DNA from 3 places in the Afipia sp. GW821-FHT14H12 genome. Region 2 is predicted to be linked to each of the others. Evidence: predicted binding sites of a transcription regulator. Region 2 holds the regulator's gene; each other region holds the start of a gene.
What was found. Region 2 encodes LexA, which represses DNA repair genes until DNA is damaged. Its sites were predicted from a motif close to TGTTCNNNNTGTGTTCNG; they were not measured.
Positions count from the first base shown of each region.

Region 1: a site for LexA is predicted at 2,986-3,003, ahead of AC1RNA_RS04175 (YifB family Mg chelatase-like AAA ATPase). Genes of this name have one in related genera too.
Region 3: a site for LexA is predicted at 3,004-3,021, ahead of AC1RNA_RS05700 (DNA recombination protein RmuC). Genes of this name have one in related genera too.

Region 1 covers NZ_JBXAOZ010000001.1:840,256-845,516, reverse strand. The annotation lists gene AC1RNA_RS04185 (ATP-binding protein) at 1-704, opposite strand, end outside; gene AC1RNA_RS04180 (hypothetical protein) at 823-1,302, opposite strand; gene AC1RNA_RS04175 (YifB family Mg chelatase-like AAA ATPase) at 1,388-2,926, opposite strand; gene AC1RNA_RS04170 (hypothetical protein) at 3,030-3,848, opposite strand; gene gshB (glutathione synthase) at 3,966-4,907, opposite strand; gene AC1RNA_RS04160 (YraN family protein) at 4,938-5,261, opposite strand, start outside.
Region 2 covers NZ_JBXAOZ010000005.1:69,367-74,627, forward strand. The annotation lists gene AC1RNA_RS16815 (glutamine--tRNA ligase/YqeY domain fusion protein) at 1-765, shown strand, start outside; gene AC1RNA_RS16820 (ComEC/Rec2 family competence protein) at 856-3,129, shown strand; gene lexA (transcriptional repressor LexA) at 3,142-3,846, opposite strand; gene AC1RNA_RS16830 (hypothetical protein) at 4,255-4,554, shown strand; gene AC1RNA_RS16835 (PepSY-associated TM helix domain-containing protein) at 4,555-5,261, shown strand, end outside.
Region 3 covers NZ_JBXAOZ010000001.1:1,144,899-1,150,159, forward strand. The annotation lists gene recR (recombination mediator RecR) at 1-362, shown strand, start outside; gene AC1RNA_RS05695 (AmpG family muropeptide MFS transporter) at 366-1,718, opposite strand; gene AC1RNA_RS05700 (DNA recombination protein RmuC) at 1,767-2,972, opposite strand; gene def (peptide deformylase) at 3,132-3,647, shown strand; gene fmt (methionyl-tRNA formyltransferase) at 3,659-4,591, shown strand; gene truA (tRNA pseudouridine(38-40) synthase TruA) at 4,591-5,261, shown strand, end outside.

The DNA.
Region 1 (5,261 bases), on a different contig from region 2:
TTGGCCGAGACCGCATGATCGCGGGCAAGGCCGAGTGCGTGCTCGCTCTCGGTGCGGTCGGTGACGTCGCGGCCGACGCACTGGAATTCCGCGGGCTCGTTGGCATGAGGGCGGACGAGAGTCTCGCGCCAGGCGATCCAGCGCGGGCCGAACGCGGTCTGCGCTTTCTGGTCGTGGATGCGGGTGCCGCCCGGCTCGGTGGCGTCGTCGCCCTGTTCGATCACTGGCAGAAGATAGGGGGTGCCGATCAGCTCCGCGCGCGGCTTGCCGGCATAGGCGCAGAAGGTATCGTTGACGAAAGTGAGACGCTGGCTCGCGTCGCGCAGCACGACAAGATCGCTTTGCGATTCGAACAGGCTGCGTGCGCGCTCTTCGGCTTCCTTCAGTTCCCAGTTGCGGTCGATCAGCGCTTCGTTGTGAAGCGCGACTTTGCGCATGCTCTTCTTCAGCCAGCGCATCCGCATGCTCAAGGTGGCGAGCGCGAGGCAGGCGAGCGCGAACAGAAAACTGATGCCGACAGCGAACGTCTGCGGGTCGTAATTCGCCGATGGCGAGAGGCTGCCGCGCACGAAGCCGTAACCGCCGCCGAAAGTCGCAGAGAAGATCAGGAATGAGCGGATGGCGCTCGCGATCCGGCGGTGGCGGCGGGAGAATCTACGCAGCCGCGCTTTCAAACGCTTCATCCCGCCCATCGCAGTGTTCATGGCAGCATCCCCGTTTTGTCACCCCGATCACCCGGTGAAAGACTGCCGCTCCTCCCTTGCGAATGGCTTGAGGCGGCAGACTCCCGCTACGCGAGATGAGAAGATGGCTAATGAAGTCTTAAAGCTGGGACAGGACCAGCTTGCCGGGGCGCGGCGCGGCTCCGACCAGAAGAGCTGCGGCATCACGGACCGAGATCTTGGCCGAGTTCACGTAGAGGCGATAATCGCCGGGCTGTTCCGACAGATAGATGACCGGATCGGATGATTTTTCATGGGCTGCGATGGTGACGTAACGCGTCGCCGCCGTGATCGGGCAGCCCTTCCGTGTTGGTGCGGCATCATCGGAGGCGTCGACATCGTCGGCCACCGTGAAATCCGCAAGCTCGGGGCGGTCGACAAGCTGCACGCGCACGGTGGCGCGGCTTGCATCGTCGGTGAAGGAGACATGCTGCGGTGACTGCCATGGCCCGGTGGCGAGCTGCACGGAGGAACGGCCGAGCGCGATACAGGGCTGCGAGGCGGAGGTGAACTGCCCGCCAGCCAGAATGCCGACGGCAAGAAGGGGAATGGCTGACGCCAGCATCCGGAAGTGCAACATGACGCTACTCAACGCTTACAAAACAACAGGCCGGACTGCGGCCATGGTTGGCAAACTGTAAAGAGCGATCGTTACTTTCGCGTTATCAGGCGGCGCGCTGCAGATCTTCGGCCAGCATGCGGTACGACAACGCTTCGGCGAGATGCACGCGGCCGATTTTGTCCGCGCCGTCGAGGTCGGCGAGCGTGCGCGCCACCCGCAGCACGCGATGATAGCCGCGCGCGGACAACCGCATGCTATCGGCGGCTTCGCGCAGCAGCGTGCTACCCTGTGTATCGAGCGTCGCGATCTCCTCCAGCACGGACGCGGGCGCTTCCGAATTGGTGCGGATGTGCGGCAGGCCGAGCGCCGCATAGCGCTTGAGTTGAATGTCGCGCGCGGCGGCGACGCGGGCCGCGACCTCGCGCGATCCCTCCGTAGGCGGCGGCAAAATCAGATCGGCGGCGGTCACCGCAGGCACTTCGATGCGCAGATCGATGCGGTCGAGCAGCGGCCCCGACAGACGTGCCTGATAATCGGCGCTGCAACGATCGACGCGCCCGCGCTTGCAGGAATAACCCGGCTCATAGGCATGGCCGCAGCGGCACGGATTCATTGCCGCCACCAGCATGAAGCGGGCGGGATAGGTCAGGCGATGATTGGCGCGCGACACCGAGACTTCGCCGTTTTCCAGCGGCTGACGCAGCGAGTCGAGCACGCGCGCGTCGAATTCCGGCAGCTCGTCGAGAAACAGCACGCCGTGATGGGCGAGCGAAATCTCGCCGGGCTTCGCGCGCATGCCGCCGCCGGTGAGGGCTGCCATGCTCGCGGAGTGATGCGGCGTGCGAAATGGCCGTTTTGAGGTCAGCGCGCCGCCGTTGATCTGTCCGGCGACGGAAGCGATCATCGAAATTTCCAGAAGCTCGGATGGCGACAGCGGCGGCAGGATCGAGGGCAGACGCGCGGCGAGCATCGACTTGCCCGCACCGGCGGCACCGATCATCAGGAGATGATGCCCGCCCGCGGCGGCGATTTCGAGTGCACGCTTCGCGCTTTCCTGGCCCTTGATGTCGCGCAGGTCGAGCGTCTCGCTCGCCTGTTCGGCGATTCTGGGTTGGGGCCGCGACAGCACCTGCGTGCCCTTGAAGTGGTTGGCGATCTGGATCAGCGAGGCGGCGGCGATGATCTCAAGCTCGGGGCTCGCCCACGCGGCTTCCGCGCCGCAGGCCGCAGGGCAGATCAGGCCATGGTCGCGCGCATTGGCGCCGATCGCGGCGGGCAGTACGCCCGCGACCGGCGCGATTGAGCCGTCGAGGCCGAGCTCGCCGAGCACGGTAAAATCCGACAATGCGTCGGCGGGGATCGCGCCGATTGCCGCCATCAGGCCGAGTGCAATGGGAAGGTCGTAATGGCTGCCTTCCTTCGGCAGGTCGGCGGGGGCGAGATTGACGGTGATGCGGCGCGCGGGCAGCGCAAGGCCCGAGGCGATCAGCGCCGCGCGGACCCGCTCGCGGGCTTCGGAGACGGCCTTGTCCGGCAGCCCGACGATGGAGAAAGCGGGCAGCCCCGGCGCGACCTGAACCTGCACATCGACGGCGCTCGCCTCGATGCCCTCAAACGCCATGGTGGAGACGTGCTGAACCATCAGAAGCCCACCTCGCCGGGACTAGCTGGTGGAACTCTACCCTTTTGGTAGATCAGTGCAAGAACATTAAAAGAACAAATGTGGATTGTGTGACCTAAAAGGCTCAGGTCAGGGCAGGCGCCAGAGTCACATTCCCTGCCGCGAGGTTCGGCACCTTGGGCCGCAGTTTCAGCCCAAAGACGTGCGGAAAGCGCATCAGCTCGATATCGAAATCGGCGGCGGGAATCGGGATCGCCTCACTGGCAGCCTTGGGGCCATAGAGCCGGCCCCAGACGTCGATCCTGGCGAATTGCGGCACCTGGGAGAGGCGCAGATTGCCGATGCTGCCGGTGAAGTTCAGCATCTCGCGAGCGCGATCATTCATCATGATGACCCAGCCATCCTTGGTGTGGCCGACATCGTTGGCAATCGGGCAGGCCACCACCATGGCGTCCGGCGCGGTCTTGAAAAGCTGGTCGTAGACTTCCCGGTGATGATCGATCAGTTCCGAATAGACCACGATGCAGACGGCGGCGTCGCCGACCGGCACGGGTAGCACCAGGCGCTGCCAGATCTTGCCGTTCTGCGAGGTCGGCAGCGTGTAGCGCAGGCAGGCGGGGATCAGGCTGTCGGCGACCTTGCGATAGACCTGTGCATATTCGCGGCTCATCGGATTGCCGCTGGCCGACAACAGGACCCCGGCGCGGTCGCGGCCGATCGCCTTTTGCACGGCTTCGCCGACATAGGTGTAGACGAAGTCGTCGCCCGCGGTCATCAGGTAAACGAGGTTCTCACGCAGCGGATAACTCGATTCCTCGGTGAGACGCTGCAATGTCAGGTCGCCGGTGGCTTGCAGGGTTTTCCATTTGGCCCACAGGAATTCCATCGCGGCCGTCGTGAGCTCGCGCGGAATCGATGTGCCGCTGAAAACCTCGAGGGACATAAATCAACAATCTGCAATTGAAGACGACGCCGCTTACCAGCAATAAACCCAAGGTAAAGGCGGGCAACAATCTGGCAGATGATTATCAGTAATTCCTTAAAGGGGGATCGAAAAAACCTATCGTCGCCGGGCCTCGATGGCATTCCAGATATGGGCGGCGATGTCCGGCCCGCCGAGATTGGCGATGGCGCGGATACCGGTGGGCGAGGTGACGTTGATCTCGGTGAGATGGCCGTCGATCACGTCAAGGCCCACGAACAGCAGGCCTTTTTCCTTCAGGCTGGGGCCGACGCGCTCGCAGATCTCGCGCTCGCGGGGGGTGAGGTCGGTCGCCTTCGCGGCACCGCCGCGCACCATGTTCGAGCGTAGGTCATCCGGCGCCGGGACGCGGTTGATGGCGCCCGCGAATTCGCCGTCCACGAGGATGATGCGCTTGTCGCCTGCCTTCACGCCGGGCAGGAATTTCTGCACCACCCACGGCTCGCGGAAGGTCACCGAGAACAGGTCGTAGAGCGAACCGAAATTCATGTCCTGCGCGGCGATCCTGAACACGGCCGCACCGCCGTGGCCGTAGAGCGGCTTGAACACCACGTCGCCATGCTCCTTGCGGAACAGCTCGATCTCCTCCTTGTCGCGCGAAATCAGCGTCGGCGTCATCAGGTCGGAAAATTCCATCACGAAGATTTTTTCCGGCGCATCGCGCACGCTCGTGGGATCGTTCACCACCAGCGTCTTGGGATGGATGCGCTCGAGCAGATGCGTGGTGGTGACGTAGGCGAGATCGAACGGCGGGTCCTGCCGCAACAGCACCACGTCGAAGGATTGCATGTTGGTGCGTTTGGCTTCGCCGAGCGTGAAATGATTGCCGGGTTCGTCGCGCACCTGAAGCGGCTGCACGAAGGCCACCACATCCTTGCCTGACAGCGAGAGACGCTCGGGCGTGTAATAGAATAATTCGTGCCCGCGCTTCTGCGCTTCCAGCAACATCGCGAAGGTCGAATCGCCGCGCACGTTGATGCGCGCGATCGGGTCCATCTGAACGGCAACTTTCAAGGTCATGGTCGGTCCGGCTGTGGGATGAATCGATAATCAGAAAGAGGAAGTCTCGAACGCTGCTTCCAGATGGCGCGGAAGCCGCCTCGGCGCAATCAATATCACGTCGAAACGGCAGTCCAGATTTGCATGGTCGGGATGCGCGGCGAGCCAGAGCGAGGCTGCGGCGGCGATGCGCTGCTGCTGGCGCGGCGTGACGCTATAGGCGGCATCGTCGAGCGTGTTGCGCGCCTTCACCTCGACGAACGCCAGCGTTGCGCGCCGCTTTGCCACCACGTCGATCTCGCCATGCGGCGTGCGGTAGCGCCGCGCCAGGACGCGGTAGCCTTTTGCACTGAGATAGAGACAAGCGCGCCGCTC
Region 2 (5,261 bases):
GGCGTGCCTCCGCAGGCGCTGCGCGATTTCGTCAAGCGCATCGGCGTCGCCAAGGCCAATTCGACCGTCGATATCGGCATGTTTGATTTCGCGATCCGCGAGACGCTGAACAAAACTGCGTTGCGCCGCATGGCGGTGTTGCGCCCGCTGAAAGTGGTGATCGAGAATTACCCCGAAGGTCAGGTCGAGGAACTCGAGGCGGTCAATCATCCCGAGGATGAGACACAGGGCACGCGCAAGATTCCGTTCGGGCGTGAGCTTTACATCGAGCAAGACGATTTCATGGAGGAGCCGCTGAAGAAGTTCTTCCGTCTCGCGCCGGGGCGCGAGGTGCGGCTGCGCTATGCCTATTTCATCACCTGCCGCGAGGTTATCAAGAACACGGCGGGCGAGGTGATCGAGTTGCGCTGCACGTATGATCCGGCAACGCGCGGCGGCAACGCGCCTGACGGCCGCAAGGTGAAGGCGACGATCCACTGGGTCAGCGCCGCTGCGGCGGTGCCGGCGGAAGTTCGTGTCTACGACAATCTGTTCGCGACCCCGCAGCCGGAGGCGGGCAATTTCGCCGCGCAGCTCAATCCGAATTCGCTGGAAACGCTGACGGGCTGCAAGGTCGAGCCTGCATTCAAGAGCGAGGCGGCGGATGGTGCGGTGCAGTTCGAGCGGCAGGGCTATTTCGTCCGCGACCGCGACTCGACGCCCGACCGGCTGGTGTTTAACCGCACCGTCGGCCTGCGCGACAGCTACGCCAAGGTTACGGGCTAACCGGCTGTCGGATTCTGCATCCGTTCCCGTGTCGGGGTCTGATCGCCTCCGCTAGCATGGCGGTGGGATAGCCGACACACGGGCGGCGGAATGGCGGACAGGGGCCGGGAGCAGGAAAGGCCGCGCGCGGGCAGGGCCATCGCATGGCCGACGCGCGAGACAGCGATCGCGTCTACTTTCCCTGGGCGCTGGTGGCGCTCGCTCACGGAATCGAATCTCAACTGGATACGCGCCGAGACTGGTCCCGGCCGGTTGCTGCCATGGATTCCGGTCGCTTTCGGCGCAGGCATCGCACTCTATTTCACGGCTGCGCGCGAGCCGATGGCGGCGGTTGTCGCGCCGGTCGCGGGACTGGCGTGTCTGCTTGCGCTGGCCGTGCGGCGAAGGCCGATGTTTCCCTATATCGCGTTGTTTGCGGCGCTGCTTGCCGGCTTTGCCACCGCGACGCTGAAGACTGCATACGTCTCGCACGCGGTGCTGCTGACCCCGGTGGGTTCGGCGACGCTGGAAGGCTTTGTCGAGACGCATGAAGAACGCGAGCGCGCCGACCGCTTCATGCTGCGGGTTGAGAAAATGGAAGCGCGCGGCGCGCCGCGCTTGCAGCGGGTCAGGTTATCGGTGCGCAAGGGCACGGCGCCTGCGGTCGGCAGCTATGTGACGCTGAAGGCGAGGTTGTTGCCGCCGCTGCGGCCGCTTCGCCCCGGTGGCTACGATTTTGCGCGAGACATGTATTTTCAGGGCATCGGCGCATCCGGTTTCGCGCTCGGAACGATCAGGACACAGGACACGCCGAAGCAAGGCGACTGGCGGTTGCGTTATGCGGCGTTGATGCAGGGTTTGCGTGACGCCGTGGACGCACGCATTCGCACGGTCTTGAGCGGCGACCAGCGCGCAATTGCAACCGCACTTCTCACCGGCCGGCGCGATGCGATCTCGACGACGAACAACGATGCACTGTTTGTCTCTGGGCTCGGCCATGTGCTGTCGATCTCCGGTTATCACATGGCGGTGGTCGCGGGCGTAGTGTTCTTCGCGATCCGCGCGCTGCTGGCGCTGAGCCCGATGTTGAGCACGCGCTATGCGATCAAGAAATGGGCCGCACTGGCGGCGTTGATCGCGGCGCTGTTCTATCTGCTGCTATCGGGTGCGGAGGTCGCGACACAGCGCTCCTTCTATATGACGGCGCTGGTGCTGGTCGCGGTGATGGCGGACCGTCGCGCGATCACGTTTCGCACGCTGGCGCTGGCCGCCATGCTGGTGTTGCTGATCGCCCCGGAGGCGCTGGTGCATCCCAGTTTTCAAATGTCGTTTGCTGCAACGCTTGGGCTTGTCGTGCTGGCGCAGATCGGGATGCCGCAATGGTTTGCCGCGAGCGACGATAGCAACCTCGGGCGCTTCGCTGCCTGGGGTGGACGCGAGCTTGTGGTGCTGGCGCTCGCGTCGTTTGTCGCGGGCCTTGCTACCACGCCTTATGCCGCGTTTCATTTCCACCGGATCGCGCCTTACGGCGTCATCGCCAATCTGGTCGCGATGCCAGTGGTGTCGGGGCTGGTGATGCCAGCCGGCTTGCTCGGGATCGTGGCCATTCCGTTCGGTTTCGACAGCCTGTTCTGGCACCTGATGGGTGTCGGCATCGACTGGATGATCTTCGTGTCGCAATGGGTAGCGGCGTTGCCGGGTGCGTTCGGCCGCGTTCATACCTTTAGCATCGGGCCGCTGATCGTCATGAGCGGCGGCATCGTCGTGCTCGGTCTGTTGCGCTCGCCGCTGCGCTGGGCAGGAGTGGGGTTGATCGGTTGCGGCGTGGTATGGGCGGCTGTTGTGACGGAGCCCGACATCCTGATCGCGAGCGATGCATCGAGCGTCGCGGTGCGCGGCAAGGATAGCCGTTTGCGCATCATGCACACTGCGAAGAATGTCTTTGTTTGGCGCGAGTGGCTGGCGGCCGATGCCGATCCGCGCGCCGTCACCGACCCGAGCATTGCGCAAGGCGTCTCGTGCGACGAGGAGGGCTGCGTGGTCGAGGGGAAAGAGGGCGATCTGATCGCGCTGACGAGACAGCCAGAGGCACTGGTCGATGATTGCGCGCAGGCCAAAATCCTCATCACGCCATATCAGACGCCCGCCGATTGCGCCGCCCGCGTTTTCTATCGCGACGATCTGCGTGGGCTGGGCGGCGTTGCATTAAAAAGAACGGCGCAGGGCTACAGCATCACTATGAGTGAGCCTGAGGGTGTGGACCGGCCATGGGCTCCCGCGATGGCATCCGCCCGCGTGCGGACTAATGCCGCAGCAAGGCATGGAGCGACCTCGAAATCCGTCGATGCGACGCCGCCGGAGACCGAGCAGGAGGCCGCCGACTGAGCGGTGGCGGTCCTAGTATTTCCGGTAAAGCCCGATCAGCTTGCCCTGGATGCGGACACGGTTGGGCGGCAGGATGCGGACCTCATAGGCGGCGTTGGCAGGCTCCAGAGCAATGGAGGCCCCGCGGCGGCGGAAACGCTTCAGAGTCGCTTCCTCCTCGTCGATCAGCGCCACGACGATGTCGCCGGTATCGGCATTCTCGTTGCGCTGGATCAGCGCCATGTCGCCGTCGAGGATGCCGGCTTCCACCATCGAATCGCCGCGCACTTCGAGCGCGTAATGCTCGCCGGAGCCGAGCATATCGGGCGGCACGCTGATGGTGTGGCTGCGGGTCTGCAGCGCCTCGATCGGAGTACCAGCGGCGATGCGCCCCATCACCGGGACCGCGACGGGCTGCTCGCCACTTTCATCGAAACCGCCAGGAACAGTGCTGCGCACCTTGCCGAGATTGCCTTCGATCACGCTGGGGGTGAAACCGCGCCGGGCGCCGCTGCTGGCGACGGGCTCGGGCAGCTTGATGACCTCGATGGCGCGGGCGCGGTTGGCGAGCCTGCGGATGAAGCCGCGCTCTTCCAACGCCGTGATAAGCCGGTGGATGCCGGACTTCGACCGCAAGTCGAGGGCATCCTTCATCTCATCGAAGGAAGGCGGAACGCCGCTTTCCTTCAGCCGCTCGTTGATGAAGCGCAGCAGTTCATATTGTTTGCGTGTCAGCATCCGGCGCAGCCCTCAATCTCATCGTCCAGCGGATAGTCATGTTCAAGCGGGTCATCACCCGTTTCCTCGGCCGCCTGTTTGTTCACGACAGGTGCCAGACTCACTCGAAACAAATCATGAACATACACTATATGTTCCATACATGTTCTGCAATAGTTAAATTCTTATGAATCCGAAGGCGCTGTTTTTAGGAAATCATGCCGGAATGGACCGGAAGTCGTATTTGGCCCCCGGGTGTAGCGGCGCACGCCTTTGAGCGACGCCCAAGGCGCTGCTCATCTGATCGCGCAATGCTGCCCATGCGATGGCTTCGATATCTTCTAATTCCAGAAGGGAATGTTCGGTTGAGGGCCTCGTGGCAACCGCCTACGTCTTCGCGTGATGCGATGAGCAGTAGGAGAGATGTCGATGGCAGATCACGACGGGCCTGAACCGATGCAGGCCGAGATCGATCACCACCTGATGGCGACGTTTTGCCGGACGCTCGACAGTTCCGCGGTGCCTCCGATGACGGTGATGCGGATGATGGCTTCCGCGCTCGGCGCGATCTATCGGCAGTCTTCCGCCACGCATCATGCACAGGAATGCCCTTGCGGCTGGCAGCCATTGCCATCTGATGTCGACATATTGCTGGCGGAAATTGAAGCCGCTGCCCGCCGCCCGCCCGTTCCTGACCTTTCGAACATGCAGATCGTCGGCAGAGCATAAATGACTCGCTCCGCCTTTCGAAAATGGTTCTGGGTCCATAAATGGGCCAGTCTGATTTGCACGGCATTTCTGCTAGTGATCTGTATCACCGGTCTGCCGCTGATATTCGGCGAGGAGATCGAGCATCTGCTCGATACTGATCCACCTTATGCGTCGCTGCCCGCGGATACGCCCAGCGCCAATCTGGATGGGATCGTCGCCAAGAGCCGGCAGATGTATCCTGACGAGATCGTCGTCTCGACGTTCATGGACGACGACGAGCCCAAGGTCATCGTTACGATGGCGCCGTCATGGGAAGCATTTAAGGCCAACCGTAAGGTGGCGCACTGGATCAAATACGACGCGCGCACGGCGCAGGTGATCCGGCAGTCGAAGCCGCTGACCGAGGAAAGCCCGACCTTCCTCGGGCTGATGCTTACGCTGCACAGGGATATGTTCGCGGGCCTTCCCGGCGAATTGTTCCTGGGCACGATGGGTTTTCTGTTCGTCGTCGCGATTGTCTCGGGGATCGCGGTCTATGGTCCGTTCATGCGCAAGCTCGATTTCGCCACCGTGCGCGCGGATCGCTCGCCGCGCCTGAAATGGCTCGATCTGCATAACATGATCGGCGTCGTGACGCTGGCCTGGGCGCTCGTGGTCGGCGCGACCGGAGTCATCAACGAACTGTCGAAGCCGATGTTCATGCTGTGGCAGAACACGGACGTGCG
Region 3 (5,261 bases), on a different contig from region 2:
CGTCGATCATCGTGGTGGTGGCGGATGTCGCCGATCTTTGGGCACTCGAGCGGGCCGCCGCAACGCACGGCCGTTATCATGTACTGGGCGCGACGCTGTCGCCGCTCGATGGCATCGGGCCTCAGGATCTGACGATCGATGCGCTGGTGGCGCGCGCGCAGGCTCCCGAGGTGACGGAGATCATTCTCGCGCTCAACGCCACGGTCGATGGCCAGACCACGGCGCATTATGTGACCGACATGTTGCAGGAGGCCGGTGTCAAGGTGACGCGGCTTGCGCATGGCGTGCCGGTCGGTGGCGAACTCGATTATCTCGACGAGGGCACGCTGTCGGCGGCGATGCGCCAGCGGACGCTGTTCTGACGCTCAGGTTTTGACCGGCGCGGTCAATGCCTCGAAATGTCCCCTAGCCTGCAACCAGGCCAGCAGCATGAAGCTCGGCACGGCCACCACCATACAGATCGCGAAGAACCACGCCCAACCCGTCGCCGCTGCGACATAACCCGCGCCGGACGACAGATAGGTGCGCCCGATCGCGGCCAGCGCGGTGAGCAGCGCATACTGGGTCGCGGTGTGCGCGGGATTGCGGCACAGCGCGGAGAGATAGGCGACGAAGATCACGGTGCCGACGGCGCTGGTGAAGTTCTCCGCGGTGATCGCAAGCGCCAGCGCGTAATGATCGATGCCGACGATGGCGAGCCAGGAGAACGACAGATTGGCGATCGCTTGCAGGAAGCCGCCGATCCAGAGGCTGGCGACCAGTGAGTAGCGGCTGGCGAGAAAGCCGCCCGCGAAGCCGCCGATCAGCGTGGCGGCGAGGCCAAGCCCCTTCACGATGGCGGCGTAATCGTTGCGGGTGAAGCCGAGATCAATAACAAAAGGCGCCGTCATGGTGCCGGAAAACGCATCGGTGAACTTGAACAGCACGACGAAAGCCAGAATGGCCCACGCGTCCTTGTAAGCCGCGAATTCGGTGAAGGCGCCTGCCGCTGCATGAACGATGCGCCCAAACGTCCGCTCGGTGCTGGCTTCGGCCACGCGGGAGGCTTCCGGCTCGGTCGCGAACAATGCGGTGAGGATGCCGATGACGACCAGCGCCGCCATCGCGATGTAGCCCCACTGCCAGGCAGCATGGCGGTTCAGGCCCGCGCTCTCGAACCCGCTGACGAGAAACAGCGCGCCCGCGGTGGAGAGCAGCATGCCGACGCGATAGGCCGCGACATAGGATGCCATGCCGGCGGCCTGCTCGTTCTCCGGCAGGCTTTCGACGCGGAAGGCATCGATCACGATGTCCTGCGTCGCGGACGCGGCGGCGACGAACAGCGCGGCGAGCGCGACACCGAGCGGTCTGGTCGGATCGCTCAGCGCCAGCAGCACGATGGCGACCATCAGCAGCAATTGGGAAAAGATTAGCCAGGCGCGCCGCCGCCCGAGCAGGCGCGTCAGGATCGGTACATGCAGTGCATCGACGAGAGGGGCCCAGAAGAACTTGATCGTGTAGGGCGTGCCGACCAGCGCGAACAGCCCGATGGTCTTGAGGTCGACGCCCGCTTCGCGCAGCCACACCAAAAGCGTCGAGCCCGAGAGTGCGAGCGGCAAGCCGGACGAGAAGCCGAGAAACAGCACCACCAGCACACGCGGCTGCAGATAGACCGCGAACGCGTCGCGCCACGAGGCGCGCGGGTTAGCGGGTGTCTCGACGCTCTCAGGTGATGTCATGGAGCGGTGTTAGCAGATTCGCGAGGCTTCCCGTGAGAAGCGGCGCGGCTATTCGCCCGCCTGCAGCTTTCGCGGCTGTACGGGGAACAGGCTCGGTGCCGGCGTGCCTTCCGCCCGCGGCGGGGGATCGTCATGCGTGGTGAAATCCAGTTCCTCGATCCGGCCCGCGCGCTTCTCGATCTTGTCGGCGGAAATCAGGATTTGGCGGACGTCCTCGTTCGCCTGGTTGAAATGGTTCTGCAGCTTCAGCACCCGCTCGCGCAGGCGGGCGAGGTCGTCCGACATGGTCATGACCTCGGTGCGGATCTGCCCCGCGGCATCGCGCATCCGCGCGTCCTTCATGATCTGCTGCATCACCTGGATCGCGAGCATCAACAGTGAGGGCGACACCAGCACGATGCGGGCGCGATAGGCCTTCTGCACCACGTCGTCGAAGCCGTCGTGAATCTCGGCATAGACGGATTCGGACGGCACGAACATCAAGGCTGTGTCCTGCGTCTCGCCGGGGATGAGATATTTGTCGGCGATGTCGGCGACATGCTTCATCACGTCCTGCCGCAGGCGCTGCGAGGCGAACTTGCGCTCGTCGTCGCTCTTGGCCTCGCGCAGCGCGGTGACGGCTTCGAGCGGAAACTTGGCATCGATGCACAGCGGCCGCTGGTCGGGCAGAAACACCACGCAATCCGGGCGTTTGTTGTTGGTCAGCGTGTGCTGGAACGCGAACGAGCCCTTCGGCAGGCCATCCTGTACGATGGCTTCCATGCGCGCCTGCCCGAACGCGCCGCGCGCCTGCTTATTGGCGAGCACGTCGCGCAGCGTCGTGACTTGGGTGGTGAGGTCGGTGAGATTCTTGTGCGCGTTGTCGATGATGCCGAGGCGCTCGTGCAGCGCGCGCAGGCTGTCCATGGTGTTGCGGGTGGTCTGCTCCATGGACTGGCCGACGCGGTGCGTCACCGAATCCAGCCGCTCGTTGACTGCGCGCGCCATCTCGGCCTGCCGCCCGACCAGCGCCTGTCCCATCTCGTGCACGCGCCCCGCGGCTTCGTTCTGGATGCGCAGCACTTCGCTCAGGCGCTCCTCCAGTTCGTCCGCGCGGATCGCCTGCGCCATGGCGAGGGCGGCGGTTTTGCGTCCCGAACGGGACATGATGAGCGCGATGATTGCGAGCAGGAGCAGCGCGAGCACGCCGAAGCCGAGCAGGGCAGCGCCGGTGCGAACGGGGACGTCCCCGATGGAAAACAAAATTTCATTCATTGCGGCACTGTAGCCCGATTCGCGGCGAAAATGGAACGAATAGGGAACATTTATGGTTAATAATGTCTTGATGCACCGGTTTTCCGCACTGGAAAGACAGTTGTTTTGAGGGCTCAATCGCCGTTTGACCCCGGCAGGCAGTCCGATTACATCGCGGGCATGGCCATTCGTGAAATCATCAGCATCCCGGACAAACGCCTGCGTCTTGTCTCAGAACCGGTCGACAAGATCACACCCGAAATCCGCGCGCTCGCCGAGGATATGTTCGAGACCATGTATGACGCGCCGGGCATTGGCCTTGCCGCCATTCAGGTGGCGGTGCCGCTGCGGCTCATCACCATGGACGTCTCCAAGAAGGAAGGTGAGAAGGTGCCGCGGGTCTTCATCAACCCGGAGATTCTGTCGAAGTCCGACGACGTTTCGGTGTACGAGGAAGGCTGCCTGTCGATCCCGGAATATTACGAGGAGGTGGAGCGGCCCGCATCCGTGCGTATCCGTTACATGGACCTCGACGGCAAGGTGCACGAGGAGGATGCGGAGGGGCTGTTCGCCACCTGCATCCAGCACGAGATCGATCACATCAACGGTGTTCTGTTCATCGACTACCTGTCCAAGCTCAAGCGCGATCGCGTGATGAAGAAGTTCACCAAGGCCGCGAAACTCGCGGCCAAATAACAGCGAGCCTCATGCCGCTTCGTCTGATCTTCATGGGCACGCCGGACTTCGCGGTGCCGACGCTGCGCGCGCTGCATGCGCACGGTCATGAGATCGTGGCGGTCTATACCCGTGTGGCGAAGCCTGCGGGGCGCGGGATGAAACTGCAGCCGACGCCGGTGGAGCAGGCGGCGCGTGAGCTCGGCCTTCCGGTGCTGACGCCATCGACGCTCAAGACCCCGGAGGCGGAAGCCGAGTTTCGTGCTCACAAGGCCGATGCCGCCGTGGTCGTCGCCTATGGCATGATCCTGCCCGAAAATATTCTCAACGCCGTGCCGCGCGGCTGCTTCAACCTTCATGCTTCGCTGTTGCCGCGCTGGCGCGGGGCCGCGCCGATCCAGCGCGCCATCATGACCGGCGATGCCTGCTCCGGCGCGATGGTGATGAAGATGGATGTCGGGTTAGATACCGGCGATGTGGCGATGACGGATCGCCTTCCAATCACCGATGCGATGACCGCGCAGGACCTGCACGACGCGCTCGCGCCGCGCGGTGCGAGCCTCATGGTGCAGGCGATGGCGGCGCTGGAACAGGGCGGTCTTGATCTCGTGCCGCAGGATGAAGCGGGCGTCACCTATGCCGCCAAGATCGGCAAGCTTGAGGCGAAGATCGACTGGGCGAAGCCCGCGCATGAGGTGCTGCGCCACATCCATGGCCTGTCGCCGTTTCCCGGCGCATGGTTCGAGATTGCGATTGAAGGCGTGCCTGTGCGCATCAAGGTGCTGCGCTGCGAGGTGGTGAAGCAATCGGGCACGCCGGGTGCGCTGCTCGACGAGCATCTGACGATCGCCTGCGGCAGCGGCGCGATCCGTCTGTTGCAGGTGCAGCGCGCGGGCAAGCAACCGATGACGGTGCCGGACTTCCTGCGCGGCACGCCGCTCGTGCCGCCCCTGGCTGTGATCTGATGCCGCGCTACAAGCTCATCATCGAATATGACGGCACGCCGTTCTGCGGCTGGCAGTATCAGGACAACGGCCCTTCGGTGCAGGGCGCGCTGGAAGAAGCGGTCATGGCGATGACCGGCAGTCGCGTCCGCGTGCACGGTGCGGGGCGTACCGATGCCGGCGTTCATGCGTTGGGGCAGGTCGCACATATCGATCTCGAGAAGACCTATCGCGCCGACCGGGTGCGTGACGCGCTGAATGCGCATGTGCGCCCGCATCCCATCGGGATTTTGTCGGCGGAGATCGTGCCGGAGACATTCGAGGCGCGGTTCTCGGCGCTGAAGCGCCATTACATCTATCGCATCAGCAATCGCCGGGCGAACCTCGCACTCGATGCCGGGCGCGCGTGGCGGGTGGCGCGGCCGCTTGATGTGGCGGCGATGAACGAAGCCGCGCAGGTGCTGATAGGCAAGCACGATTTCACCACGTTTCGCGATACCGAATGTCAGGCGAAGTCGCCGGACAAGACACTCGACCAGCTCGATGTCATCCGCGACGGTGATACCGTCAACATCGTCACCTCGGCGCGCTCGTTCCTGCACAGTCAGGTGCGCTCGATGGTCGGCTCGCTGGTCTGGGTTGGGCATGGCCGATGGACGGCGGCTGATATGCGCAAGGCGCTCGATGCACG